DNA from 2 places in the Paraburkholderia sp. BR10882 genome. Region 2 is predicted to be linked to the other one. Evidence: riboswitches for the same ligand, from Rfam matches in the RefSeq annotation. Region 2 holds a riboswitch; the other holds the start of a gene.
The links. A riboswitch is a leader RNA that binds a small molecule or an ion and turns the genes downstream of it on or off. The one in region 2 is predicted to bind thiamine pyrophosphate.
Positions count from the first base shown of each region.

Region 1: it holds a riboswitch for thiamine pyrophosphate, as region 2 does, so the genes downstream of both, AB3X99_RS35095 (FAD-dependent oxidoreductase) here and thiC (phosphomethylpyrimidine synthase ThiC) in region 2, are expected to answer to the same signal.

Region 1 is NZ_JBFPKP010000023.1:24,843-31,827, reverse strand. It holds gene AB3X99_RS35105 (SDR family NAD(P)-dependent oxidoreductase) at 54-821, opposite strand; gene AB3X99_RS35100 (ABC transporter ATP-binding protein/permease) at 818-2,575, opposite strand; TPP riboswitch at 2,887-3,001, shown strand; gene AB3X99_RS35095 (FAD-dependent oxidoreductase) at 3,266-4,414, shown strand; gene thiS (sulfur carrier protein ThiS) at 4,457-4,654, shown strand; gene AB3X99_RS35085 (thiazole synthase) at 4,735-5,550, shown strand; gene thiE (thiamine phosphate synthase) at 5,547-6,659, shown strand; gene AB3X99_RS35075 (ABC transporter ATP-binding protein) at 6,830-6,985, shown strand, end outside.
Region 2 is NZ_JBFPKP010000006.1:350,992-357,976, forward strand. It holds gene AB3X99_RS18470 (entericidin A/B family lipoprotein) at 1-71, shown strand, start outside; gene AB3X99_RS18475 (EamA family transporter) at 255-1,133, opposite strand; gene AB3X99_RS18480 (GreA/GreB family elongation factor) at 1,933-2,340, shown strand; TPP riboswitch at 2,438-2,567, shown strand; gene thiC (phosphomethylpyrimidine synthase ThiC) at 2,672-4,603, shown strand; gene AB3X99_RS18490 (glycine zipper 2TM domain-containing protein) at 4,816-5,037, shown strand; gene AB3X99_RS18495 (hypothetical protein) at 5,356-5,745, shown strand; gene AB3X99_RS18500 (L-lactate permease) at 5,978-6,985, shown strand, end outside.

The DNA.
Region 1 (6,985 bases), on a different contig from region 2:
CCGATATCTAGTTCGATAGCGAGCGAACGATGGCGCGCGGGAACCGCAAGGCGCTAGAGCGTGAGCCCGCCATCGACATGAATCACCTGGCCGGTGATGTGGCGCGCGGCATCCGAGAGCAGGAAGGCGATCAGTTCGGCGACATCGGCGGGATCGGCCACGTGGCCGAGCGGCGTTTCCTGTGCCGCACGCTCCCACACCGGCGCGTTTTCCGGCGCGGGGCCCTTGTCCTTGCGCGTATAGCCGGGCGCGACGCAGTTCACGGTCACGCCGTGCGGCGCCAGTTCTGCCGCGGCGGTTTTCGCCAGCGATTCGAGCGCGGCCTTCGCGGCGGCGGTGGCCGCGAAGGGCGCGCCGGCGCGGTAGCGGTGCGCGACGAACGAGCTCAGCGCGACCACGCGGGCGCCCGCCGAGCGTTCCAGCGCCGGCTGCGCGCGTTGCACGAGCCCGGCGAACGCGGCAGGCATGGCCGCGAAAGCGCCTTCGAGCGACGCGGCGTCGAGCGCGGCGAGCGTCTGGCGCTGCGCGTGCCCGGCGTTGGCGACGAGCTGGTCGAGCGAGCCGAAGCGCGTGAGCGTGGCGTCCACGAGCGCGCTCGCCTGGCCGGCCAGCGCGAGATCGCCGTACGCGGTGGCGCAGGTCGAGCCGCGCTGTTCGCACCCGGCGGCAACGGCGGCGAGCCGGGCGCGCGATGCCTCATCCGCGCCGCGCGTGTGCAGCATCAACGCTACACCCGGCGCCGCGAGGCGACGCGCGAGCGCCGCGCCGATGCCCGAGCCCGCGCCCGTGATCAGCACGACGCGCAGCGCGCTTGCGCTCACGCGGCAACCCGCTCTTCGGGCATGCGCTCGATCTCGAGCGTTTCGTGGTGGTACGCCGCGAGCGACTCACGGTGCGCGACGCTCACGATCGCTGCCTTGGGCAGACGTTCCATGAACAGCTTGTAGAGACGGCTTTCGTTGTCGGGGTCGAGCGCGCTCGTCGCTTCGTCGAGGAACAGATAGTCGGGCTTGTGCAGCAGCACGCGCGCGCCCGCAAGGCGTTGCTGCTCGCCCGGCGAGAGCACGCGCGTCCAGTGCGCCGATTCGCCGAGACGATCCACGTACTCTTCGAGGCGGCAGGCGCGCAGCGCTTCGCGGCAGTCTTCGTCGCTGTAGTCGTCGGCAGGCGACGGGTAGGTGAGCGCTGCCTTGAGCGTGCCGATGGGCAGATAGCTCTGCTGCGGGATGAACATCATGCGCGCATCGACAGGCGCGTCGATCGAGCCTTCGCCGAAGGGCCAGAGGCCCGCGAGCGCGCGCATCAGCGTGCTCTTGCCTGCGCCCGAGGGGCCGCGCACGAGCCAGCGCGAGCCCGGCTTGATGGCGATGTCGCGCACTTCCGAGAGCGGCGTGCCGTTGGGCAGCGAGAGCTTGAGATGCTCGGTGGCGAGCTCGTTGTTGTCGATGAAGTGCAGGTTGATGCCGCCGTGCTCGGTGGCGGGCGAGACCGATTCCTTCAGACGCGGCGAGTGCACCACACGCACGAATTCGCGCAGACGATTCACGGTAGCGCGCCATTCGACCAGCGTGGAGTAACTGTTGATGAACCACGAGAACGAGTCGCTCACGGTGCCGAACGCCTGCGAGATCTGCATCAGCACGCCGAACGTGAAGGCGCCCGCGAAGTAGCGCGGCGCGGCCACCACGAGCGGGAAGATGATGGCTATCTGGCCGTAGAAGCTCAGCACGAAGGTGAGGCGCTTCGTGTATTTCATCACGCGCCACCAGTTGTCCTTGATGTGCGCGAAGAGGCCCTGCGCGTTGCTGCGCTCGGTGTCCATGCCGTCGTAGAGGGCGATCTGCTCGGCGTTTTCGCGCAGGCGGATCAGGCCGAAGCGGAAGTCCGCTTCCACCTTTTGTTGCTGGTAGTTGATCGACACGAGCGGGTGGCCGACCTTCTGGATCACGAGCGAGCCGAACACGGCATAGAGCGCCGCGGCCCACACCATGTAGCCCGGAATCGCGAGCGGCTGCCCACCCAGCGTGACGGTGAGCGCGCCCGCGAGCGTCCACAGGATCGTGATGAACGAGATGAGCGTGACGACCGTCGAGAGCAGGTCGAGCGTGAGCGAGAGCGTGGTCGTGGCGAACGACTGGAGGTCGTCGCTGATCCGCTGGTCGGGGTTGTCGGCGAGGCGGTCGCGCTCGATGCGGTAGAACGCGCCCTTGCCGAGCCACTCGTTCAGGAACCGCGTGGTGAGCCACTGACGCCAGCGAAAGCCGAGCATCTGGCGCAGATAGCGGCCATACACCGCGAGGATGATGAAGCCGAACGCCAGTTCGGTGAAGGTCATCAACAGCGGCGGGAAGCGCTTGACGTCCTTGGCCTGCAACGCGTTGTAGAACTCCGCGCTCCAGCCGTTCAGGCGCACGTTGATCCACACGACGAGCAGGTTCATCACGATGATCGCGACGAGCAGGCCCCAGGCGATCCAGCGTTCCTCGGAGACCCAGTAGGGCTTGATCAGGCTCCACGCGGTGATCTTCTGATGCTCGTTCTGATCGGGCGTGGCGCGGGCAGGTTGGTTGGTCATGTGCGTCCTGAAGGTGTGGCGGCCCGCTGGGGGCATGCGCCGCGCGCCGCACGGCGGCAGCGTTGCAGCGATTTTTGCAGCGATTCTGTCGTCGGGCGCTTAAGTGAGTCTTAACGGGCCACAGGCGGAGCCAAAACCGGCGCGAGGCGTGGAGACAAAAGCGCACGCTGGCGCCGCCGTAGCGTGGCGCTCATTGTCTCACCGCGCGGGCTCGCGAGGCGAAAGAGGCGGGTTCAGGGCATTGTGCCAGACCACGCCCCCCGGTTCCGCCGAGGTTTGCGGGCCGCGCGCGTTTTGTGGTCTAATCGTCGTTGACGAAACAGGGGTGCTTCACCGGTATGCCGGGCATGCCGCCAGTGAGGCTGAGAGAAACCCTTTGCACCCGATCCGGGTAATACCGGCGCGGGAAGTTTCCAGAAAGTCTTACCGGAGCGCCCAGCCTGGGTTTTGAAAAGGCGGGGGCGCCAGGATTCCCGCCGGGCTGCGCTTTGGGCGCCTGGGTTCGTATACGCATTCCGTATCGGGCCGTCTGCGCCGCATAGCCTCCACGGTCGGCCTTGCCAGCCGGTTTCGTCCTTGGGTACGTCTGCTGCTGCCGTACGGAAAGGATACGATGACCGCCTATTCTCTTTGTTCCCCGATTCTTATCGCGTTCGCCTTGCCGTTCGCCTTGCGTGACGGAGCGTCGTCATGAGCCGCGCCCGCAACCCTGACGTGGGCAGCGTGCCCGACTTCGCCGTGCTCGGCGGCGGCCTGAGCGGCCGGCTCGTCGCATGGCGTCTGGCCGGCGAGGGCCATCGCGTCGCGCTTTACGAGCGCGGCGGCCCCGAAGGCGGCGAAGCCGCAGCCTGGGTCGCGGCGGCCATGCTCGCGCCGCTCGCGGAGGCTGCCGTCGCCGAAATGCTCATTACCGAGCTGGGCGTCGCATCGCTCGAAACCTGGCCGCGCATTCTGGCCGAGTTGCCGGAGCCCGTGTTCTTCCAGCGCAACGGCACGCTCGTGGTCTGGCATAGCGCCGATCGCACCGAAGCGCCGCTCTTCGAGCGCCGCGTGCGCGCCAACGCGCCGCGTTCTCTCGCCGATGCCAACTTCGTCGCGCTCGCCGGTGCGCAGCTCGACGCCGCCGAACCGGCGCTCGCGGGGCGCTTCGCGCGCGGCTGGCTGCTCGAAGGCGAGGGCCAGCTCGACAATCGCCAGGCCCTGGCCGCTCTGGCGGCGGGGCTCGCTGCGCGCGGCGTGGAAACCCACTGGCACACCACGGTCGACGAGGCCAATCCGCCGCCCGCGCGCGTGACGATCGATTGCCGCGGGCTGGGCGCCAAACCTGCGCTGCCGGGGTTGCGCGGCATTCGCGGCGAAGTCGCGCGCGTGCACGCGCCGGGCATCACGCTCACGCGCCCGGTGCGGCTCCTGCATCCGCGCTATCCGCTCTATATCGCGCCCAAGGAACACGATGTCTTCGTGATCGGCGCGACCGAGATCGAAGGCGAGGACCGCTCGCCGGTGAGCGTGCGCTCGGCGCTCGAACTGCTGAGCGCGGCGTTCGCGGTGCATCCGGCGTTCGGCGAGGCGCGCATCCTCGAGTTGAACACGCAGTGCCGCCCGACGCTGCCCGACCACCGCCCGGCGCTCATCTGGGACGGCAAGACCACGTTGCGTGTGAACGGTCTCTATCGGCACGGCTTCATGATCGCGCCGGAAGTCGCCGACGAAGCCGCGCGCTTCGCCCAGGCGCTGCTCGACGCCCGCGTGAGCGATGCCGAATCCTTCGAGTCGCTGCGCCGCGCGTCTCGCTGGGGCGACATGCTGCACGCGCAGGGCGCGCACGAGCCGGCCTGACGCCTCACCAGAAATAATCCGCAGTTTGAGAACGTATTTGCCATGGACATTCAAATCAACCAGAAGCCGATCACGCTGCCCGAGGGCGCGACTGTCGCCGATGCGCTCACCGCATTCGGCGCGCGTCCGCCGTTCGCCGTCGCGCTGAACGGCGATTTCGTGGCGCGTACCCAGCATGGCGCGCGCTCGCTCCAGGCGGGCGACCGCCTCGACGTCGTGAGCCCCGTGGCCGGCGGCTGAGCCTCGCTCGCCCAGGCCACCGGTCGCGCGCATCGCATACACGGCGAGCGCGTTCACGACACCGCCAAGGATTCCAACCCATGACCACCACAACCACTGCCGACGCGCTCACGCTCTACGGCGAAACCTTCGCGAGCCGCGTGCTGCTCGGCACGTCGCGCTATCCGTCGCTGCAATCGCTCGCCGACTCCATGGCTGCCGCGCGCCCCGGCATGATCACCGTCGCGCTGCGCCGCCAGATGAACGAGGGCACCGCCGAGGCCGGCTTCTTCGATCTGCTCAAGCGCCACGGCGTGCCGCTCCTGCCGAACACGGCCGGCTGCCTCACCGTCAACGAGGCGGTGACGACGGCGCACATGGCGCGCGAAGTCTTCGAAACCGACTGGATCAAGCTCGAACTGATCGGCGACGACTACACGCTGCAGCCCGACCCGGTCGGCCTGATCGAGGCCGCGTCGCGCCTCGTGAAGGACGGCTTCAAGGTGCTGCCGTATTGCACCGAGGACCTCGTGATCGGCCGGCGTCTGCTCGACGCCGGCTGCGAGGCGCTCATGCCGTGGGGCGCGCCGATCGGCACCGGCAAGGGCGTGATCAACCCCTACGGCTTGCGCGTGCTGCGCGAGCGCTTGCCCGATGTGCCGCTCATCGTCGATGCGGGCCTGGGCGTGCCTTCGCACGCGTGCCAGGTAATGGAGTGGGGCTTCGACGGCGTGCTGCTCAACACGGCCGTTTCGCAGGCCACGCACCCCGAGGCGATGGCGCGCGCGTTCGCGCTGGGTGTCGAGGCGGGGCGCGCCGCGTTTCTCGCCGGACCGATGGCCGAGCGCGAAGCGGCGGTCGCGAGCACGCCCGTGGTCGGCATGCCTTTCTGGCACCAGGATGGAGACAAGCGATGACTGAAACGCTGCGCCTGCAAGACCGCGAACTGTTCTGGCCGCCCGCCGACGAACTCACCGAAACGGCGGAGCGCATCCGCGCGCGCCTGGGCGACTGGCAGCCCACGCATGCGCCGTGGCGCATCTGTCTCACGCCGCCCGACGCGCCCAACGGCGGCGATCTGATCATCGTGACCGACGCGGCGCCGCATCTGGCCAACATCGCGCGCTGGATGACCGACGGCGCGGGCGTGATCGAAGCCGCGGGCGAAAACCCGAAGGCGGCGCGCGCCACGCTGCATCTGGGCGGCGAGCGCTACGCGCTCGAAGGCGAGCTGGCGGAAGACTGGATTCCGGCGCTGGCGGCGTTCCTCGACTGCGGTTTCGATCCGCACGACGCGCTCGTGCTCGCGCTCGCCTGGCGCGACGGCGACGAGCAGCAGGCTGACGCCTGGCCCGTCGACATCGAGCGTTTTCCGCGGGTGTTGGGCCTGCCCGACGCGCCCGCACAGCCGTTTGCGCCGTGTCCCGCGAAGCTTGGCTTGTATCCCGTACTGCCCACGGCCGACTGGGTCGAGCGCGTGCTCGACTACGGCGTGAAGACGGTGCAGTTGCGCAGCAAGCAGCCGAAGTCGCCGGCGCTCACGAACGAAATCGAGCGCTGCGTCGCGGCGGGCCGCAAGCACGACGCGCAGCTCTTCATCAACGATCACTGGCAGGAGGCCGTCGCGGCCGGCGCATATGGCGTGCACCTCGGCCAGGAAGACCTGCGCGAAGCCGATCTCGGCGCGATCGCGGCGGCGGGCGCACGTCTTGGCCTCTCGACGCACGGCTACTTCGAGATGCTCACGGCGCTTCACTTCCGTCCGAGCTATCTCGCGTGCGGCGCCGTGTTCGCCACCACGACCAAGGCCATGCCCACGGTGCCCCAGGGCCTCGCGCGTCTTGCCCGCTACGTGAAGCTGCTGGACGGCGTCGTGCCGATGGTGGCGATCGGCGGCATCGACGGCAATGTGCTGCCCGAAGTGCTCGCCACGGGCGCCGGCAGCGCGGCGGTGGTGCGCGCCGTGACCGAGGCGGCCGACCCGGCTGCCGCGGTTGCTGCATTGCGCAACGCGTTTACGCAATAATGGTCCGCCCTGGCTTCGGGCTGCGCCGCGAGCGCGACCCGGGGCCAAGGGGGCCGCAACCCGCAGCAGCGGGCGCTTGCGGCTTACATCGGCGGGTCCGGGGGCGTCACGGCAGGTTTTCCACGATGGCCCTATAATCCCGCCTTCGTGTAAATGGACTGTCAGACCACGTGCCCTCAACCTCTGAGACCCTCCTGGAGCTGCGCGACGTCGACTTCGGCTACGGCGACCGGCTCGTCCTGTCCGGACTGAACATGCGCTTCCCGCGCGGTCGGGTCGTGGCAGTCATGGGCGGTTCCGGTGGCGGAAAAACGACAGTGCTGCGC
Region 2 (6,985 bases):
TGGCGGGTGCCGGCGAGGACGTTTCCGCAGGCGGCCACGCCCTCACGAATTCGGCGGAAAAGGCAAAATAGTGTCCGGCAAACGGTAAAGGCGCCGGAATGACGGCTAACGCGTGCGCGTAGCTCGTACGTACGCTACCGGCATCGATCACCGGTGAACGACGAAGTCGCGGCCGCTGTGCGCCTCGCATGCGCAGCGGCCGCGCACGCAACGCGGCGCGACGACGCGAGGCGCGTCGCGAAGGCAGGATGAACTCAGGCAGTGCGGCGGCGGTCGTCGAACAGGAACGACAGACCCACGCTGCCGAGAATCAGCACGGTCGCGACAACGGTTGCGCTCGTGACCGGCTCGCCGAGCAGCAGCGCGCCGAGCGCGACGGCAACAACGGGATTCACGTACATGCAACTGCTCGCGACGAGCGGGCTGGTATGGCGAATCAGGTAGCCATACGCGACATAGGCCGCCATCGTGCCGATGAAAAGCAGGTAGAGAAACGCCACGAGCGGCAGGAAATACAGCTCGCCCATGCGTTCGCCACTGATCCACGCGACCGTCGTCGAAATGGCGCCGCCCAGGCCGATCTGCAGCGCCGTCGCGACGAAGAGATCGGTCGGCAACGTGAGCTTGCCCGCCAGATGCGCGCCGATTGCCCAGAAGAGCGCGCCGCACAGAATCGCGAGGCTGCCGCCCGCCGAGCCGGCCGCGGCGCCGCCGTGGCTCAGGATGGCTATGCCGACGAGGCCGAGCGCGACCGCGGCCCATTCGGCCTTTGCCACGCGCCGCCCGGTGACCGCCGAGATCACGGTCGCAAAGAGCGGCACCGTGGCGACCATCACGGCCGCCTTGCCAGTGCCCACTGTACGCATGCCGTAGGCGAGCATGCCGCTCGACAGGCCCACGAGCAGCGTGCCCACCACGCCCGCGTTGCGCACTTCGAGCAGCGTTGGCATGACGGGCCGCCGGCGCATGGCGAAGACGAACAGGCCGATCCCGGCGAGCAGATTGCGCAAGCCGGAAAGCAGGAGCGGCGGGAAAGAATCGAGCGCGACTTTCACGCCGAGATACGTCGAGCCCCAAACGAAGTAGACGACGGCGAGCGAGAGCGCAACGCGCCCGGTGCGCGATTGCGGCAGCCGTACGGCACGCGCGAAACGCCATAGCGCGGCTGCGACCTGCTGGGCCCCGGCGAATAAAGATTGAGTGTTCACGTGGAAAGGCAAACGGGGAGGCATCGTCAATTCACCGCGGCAGGTGAAAGGCAGGACCGCGGGCGCCCCGGCAGCAAGGTGGCGGGACGTGTGAAGCTCGACGGCATGGTGCAGATGCGCAAAAACGCGAAAAAAGACGGAGTACGAAGGACACCCGGGACGGGCGAAGCGCATTATGCAACAACGCCGGGTGTTGCGGATGCTTTCAGGATGCTTTATGCGCAGCGATTCGTTGCGTGCGCGTCACAGTGTGAGCGGCGCAAGCGAGGACCGCGGATCGCGCACCATATTGCCGTGTAACGGCCGCGTTGCGCCGCGCTGGGAAGACCGTGCTAGCATGACAAAACCTTTCGCTTAACTTTCACCAACCGGATTTCATACACGCCGCTCGCCATGCTTTCGCTCGTTTCGCGTCCCGTATTCGCCTTGCCGCCGCGTCATTTGCGCGGCGCGTCGGCACGCGTACGCGCCGAGCGCGAGCGAACCGCGCCGTGGCCTCTCGACACCCGAGCGCGCGCCCTAGCTACTCTCTCCGCTCCGCTTTACGCCGCCCGGCGTCCGCACTGAACCGCCTCCCCCAACCCATCGGAGCCGGTCGGTCGGGCTCCGGGCCGATCCGTTACACCGCCGTTACGCCCCGCTGCGGCCCGCGCCCGATTGCGCGAGTTCGCTCCCAGCCCTCGCCGTTACCTCGAATCTTTTCTGGATCGCAAGGAAGACTGCCATGTCGAAGAAAATCCGTTACTTCACCGAACTCGATGTCGCCCGCCTCGAAAAATGCGCCGCCGAACCCGGCGCCGCGCCCGCGCGCCAGGCCATGCTCGACGAACTCCTCGAACACGCCGTGATCGTGGAATCGCGCGACATGGCCGCCAACGTCGTGACGATGAACTCGCAGGTCACGCTCGTGGACGAGCGTAACGGCGCATCCCTCACGTACACCGTCGTCTATCCGCATGAGGCGAACGTCGACGCCGGGCGCCTGAACGTGTTCTCACCCGCGGGTCTCGCGCTCCTCGGCGCGAAACGCGGCAACGCCGTGCGCTTCACGACGCCGGGCGGCGCGGTCGAAACCCTGAAGATCGAGCGCATCCTGTTTCAGCCGGAAGCTTCGAAGGATTTCACGCTGTAAGCTGGGGCCACACTACACATCGCGATACCCCGCGCCTGGCACATCGCGCGCGAGATGGCACTTGCCAGATCGTCGCAGCGCGGTGTATCGTTTGGCCTTGCTTACGCGGGGGTCCTGCGTCATGCGCCGCATCGAACGAAAGTCGTGCAGCGTATTTCGCGGGTGAGAAATACCCTTTGAACCTGATCTGGATAATGCCAGCGCAGGGAAGCGTCCGGACTTCGCAACATCGCTCAGCGCCTCACCTCATCACAGCGAAGTCCGTCCACGTTCCGTCTCGTCTCCTGCTAAGCCGCTGTTCCCACTTTGCTTTGCATGGAGAGAGAGACGCATGAACGCGAATCCGAAGTTCATTTCCGCCAACGCGCACGTCGACGAAGCCGCGATCGCGCCGCTGCCCAATTCCCGCAAGATCTACGTGACCGGTTCGCAGCCCGATATCCGCGTGCCGATGCGCGAGATCACGCAGGCGGATACGCCCACGGGCTTCGGCGGCGAGAAGAATCCGCCGATCTACGTCTACGACACCTCGGGTCCGTACACCGACCCCGAAGCGAAGATCGACATTCGTGAGGGCCTGCCTGCGCTGCGTCAGGGCTGGATCGAAAAGCGCGGCGACACCGAAGCGCTGCCGGGCCTCTCCTCCGAATACGGCCGCGAGCGCGCCGCCGACCCCGCGACGGCCGAACTGCGCTTCCCCGGCCTGCACCGCACGCCGCGCCGCGCGAAGGCGGGCAAGAACGTCACGCAGATGCACTACGCGCGCCAGGGCATCATCACGCCGGAGATGGAATACATCGCGATTCGCGAGAACCAGCGCCGCGCCGAGTATCTGGAAAGCCTCAGGGCGAGTGGCCCGAACGGCGCGAAGCTCGCGGCGATGATGGGCCGCCAGCATCCGGGCCAGGCGTTCGGCGCAGCCGCTTTCGGCGAGAACGCGCTCAAGGCAATCACGCCCGAGTTCGTGCGCGACGAAATCGCGCGCGGCCGCGCGATCATTCCGGCGAACATCAACCACCCGGAAAGCGAGCCGATGATCATCGGCCGCAACTTCCTCGTGAAGATCAACGCGAACATCGGCAATTCGGCGGTCACTTCGTCGATCGGCGAAGAAGTCGACAAGATGACGTGGGCGATCCGCTGGGGCGGCGACACGGTCATGGACCTCTCGACCGGCAAGCACATTCACGAAACGCGCGAGTGGATCATCCGCAACTCGCCAGTGCCGATCGGCACGGTGCCGATCTACCAGGCGCTCGAAAAGGTCAACGGCAAAGCCGAAGACCTCACGTGGGAAATGTTCCGCGACACGCTCATCGAGCAGGCCGAGCAGGGCGTGGACTACTTCACGATTCACGCGGGCGTGCGCCTGCAATACGTGCCGCTCACCGCGAACCGCATGACGGGCATCGTCTCGCGCGGCGGCTCGATCATGGCCAAGTGGTGTCTCGCACATCACAGGGAGTCCTTCATTTATGAGCATTTCGAAGAGATCTGCGAAATCATGAAGGCATACGACGTGAGCTTCTCGCTCGGCGACGGCCTGCGTCCCGGCTCGATCTACGACGCCAATGACGAAGCGCAGCTCGGCGAACTGAAGACGCTTGGCGAGCTCACGCAGATCGCGTGGAAGCACGACGTGCAGGTGATGATCGAAGGCCCGGGCCACGTGCCGATGCAGCTCATCAAGGAGAACATGGATCTCCAGCTCGACTGGTGCAAGGAAGCGCCCTTCTACACGCTCGGGCCGCTCACCACCGACATCGCGCCGGGCTACGACCATATCACCTCGGGCATCGGCGCTGCGATGATTGGCTGGTTCGGCACGGCCATGCTCTGCTATGTCACGCCGAAGGAACACCTGGGCCTGCCGAACAAGGACGACGTGAAGGAAGGCATCATCACGTACAAGCTCGCGGCGCATGCGGCCGATCTCGCGAAGGGTCACCCGGGCGCGCAGGTGCGCGACAACGCACTGTCGAAGGCGCGCTTCGAGTTCCGCTGGGAAGACCAGTTCAACCTCGGCCTCGATCCGGACAAGGCGCGCGAGTTCCACGACGAAACGCTGCCGAAGGACTCGGCCAAGGTCGCGCACTTCTGCTCGATGTGCGGCCCGCACTTCTGCTCGATGAAGATCACCCAGGACGTGCGCGACTTCGCGGCCAGGCAAGGCGTGAGCGACGACGAGGCCCTCAAGAAGGGCATGGAAGTGAAGGCGGTCGAGTTCATCAAGCAAGGCGCCGAAATCTATCAGCGCCAGTAAGCGCTGACTTCGGGCTGACTCAGGGCTCACTACGCCCCGGCGGGCGCTCGCCGCCCGCCGAAACATTTACTAACGATTCCCACAACTCTCTGACAAGCGCACACACCCTGATACGGGTCGCGTGGCTAGCATGAGGGTGTCGAAGGCGCAGCGTGCGTGCCAGCGCACGCCGCACCGCACACTCGAACGCATCATGCGTAGGGAGTCGAAAAATGAATACGCTCAAACGTGCACGCACGCTACTCACGGTGACGACACTCATCGCCGTGCTGGGCAGTCTCGGCGCTTGCGACAACATGTCGAGACGCGACCGCGATACGGTGATCGGCGCGGGCGTGGGTGGCGTGGCCGGCGCGGCGATCGGCGGCAATGCGCTCTCGACCGTGGGCGGCGCAGCGGTGGGTGGCGTGATCGGCAATCAGGTGGGCAAGTAAGCGTTAGCGCCAGTACGGATCGACGATGCGGCTGCACGACGGGCTGCACGATCGAAGCGACGGCACAGAGCAGAAACGACACGACAGGCAACACGCCATCCACGGCGTGCATCAGGGAAGGATGCGCGGCGCAGACCCTCACGGGCTGCGCCGCGTTTGCTTGGGTCGATGTCGTCGCAGCGGCACGGCTACGCGAAATATTCTGTTAACGAAGCACGACGCAAAGCGCGTTGGTACGGCGTAAGCTCGAACGAATCAGACGGCCCGGGCCTGATGGCGATCATCCTGCGCGGCCGTTCGCCACTCGCGGAGCCCGCCATGAAACGTCCGTCTGTGCTTGTGATCGCCGCCGCGAGCGCGCTCCCCGCGCTTTCCGGCTGCTACTACTACGCCCCCTACGGCTACCCGCCCTACTACTACGGCACCGTGCCCGTCGCCGCCACCCAGCAGGAAACCGCGGTCGTGCAAACGGCGCCGAACCCCGCGCCTGCCGCCGTGCCCGACGCGCAGTATCCGGGACCGCTCTATCCCTCGCCGCCGGTTGCGATCGCCGTGCCTGCGTGGCCGGCCTATCCAGCATATCCAGCGGTCTACCCCGCGACCTATCCCGCGTACTACCCTTACCCTGCGTACGGCTGGGGCGGGGGCGCGCCCGCCGTCTCTTTCGGCTTCGGCTACTGGGGCGGCGGCAGGCACTGGCATCACTGAATGTTCACGCACCCAGCCACGCCGCGAACTGCGCCACAAAACGGTGCCGGACCGTACTTTCCCTCCTTGACGCTCCCGTCTCGTTATCTATCCTCCAAGTGGGCTAGCGGGGATTGAAGCACCGCCTTAACTCGGCCGCCTGGCCGGGCCCTGAACTCCACAGCCGACGACGCGCCCCGGCGCATGCTGCCGCACTGCTGCGCCGATAACGAACCAGCATAAAGGAGACGTGATGTTCCACCAGCTGTTGACCCCCATCGGCAATTCGCTGCTGTTTTCGTTTCTGATCGCCGTGCTGCCGATTCTCACCGTGCTCGCCCTGCTCGGCTGGGCGCGGCGGCCTGCATGGCAAGCCTCGCTCGCGGGGCTCGTGGTCGGTCTGATCGTCGCGATCGCCGGCTGGCAGTTTCCGGTCAATCTCGCGATCAGCTCGGTGCTCGCGGGCGTGGTGTTCGCACTCTGGCCGGTGATGTGGATCGTCGTCACGGCGATCCTGCTCTACAACATCGCGCTGCGCTCGGGCCGCTTCGCGGCGTTTCGCATGTGGTTGCTCGACAATCTGCCCAACGACCGGCGCATCGTGCTCGTCGTGGTCGGCTTCTCGTTCGGCGCGCTGTTCGAAGGGATTTCCGGCTTCGGCACGCCAATCGCCATCACGAGTTCGCTGCTCATCATGCTCGGCTTCCCGACGCTCGAGGCCCTGACCTTCACGCTCATCTTCAACACGGCGCCTGTTGCGTTCGGTGCGCTCGGCGTGCCGATCACGGTGCTCGGCGCGGTCACGCACCTGCCCGCCGATCTGCTCGGTCAAATGGTCGGCCGCCAGTTGCCGTTCTTCGCCTTGCTGCTGCCGTTCTATGTCATTGCGATCTACGCGGGCATGGGCGGCATGCTGCGCATCTGGCCGGTGCTGCTCGTCTCGGGCGGCAGCTTCGCCCTCACGCAGTTCATCACCGCCAACTTCATCAACTACAGCCTCACCGACGTGCTCTCGTCGCTCGTCTCGCTGATCCTCACCATCCTGTTCCTGCGCGTGTGGAAGCCCGCGCCCGATCCGCGCTTCGCCATCAAGGTCGATCGCGCGAAGGAAGCGCGCGGCGCCGTGACGGGCGCGCAGGGCTGGTATCCGTGGATCATCGTCGCGGCCGTCGTGATCATCTGGACCGTCGCGCGGGTCTTCACGATCGGCGAGGTGAAGGTGCCGTGGCCGGGCCTCGACAAGGCCGTCTACATCACGCTC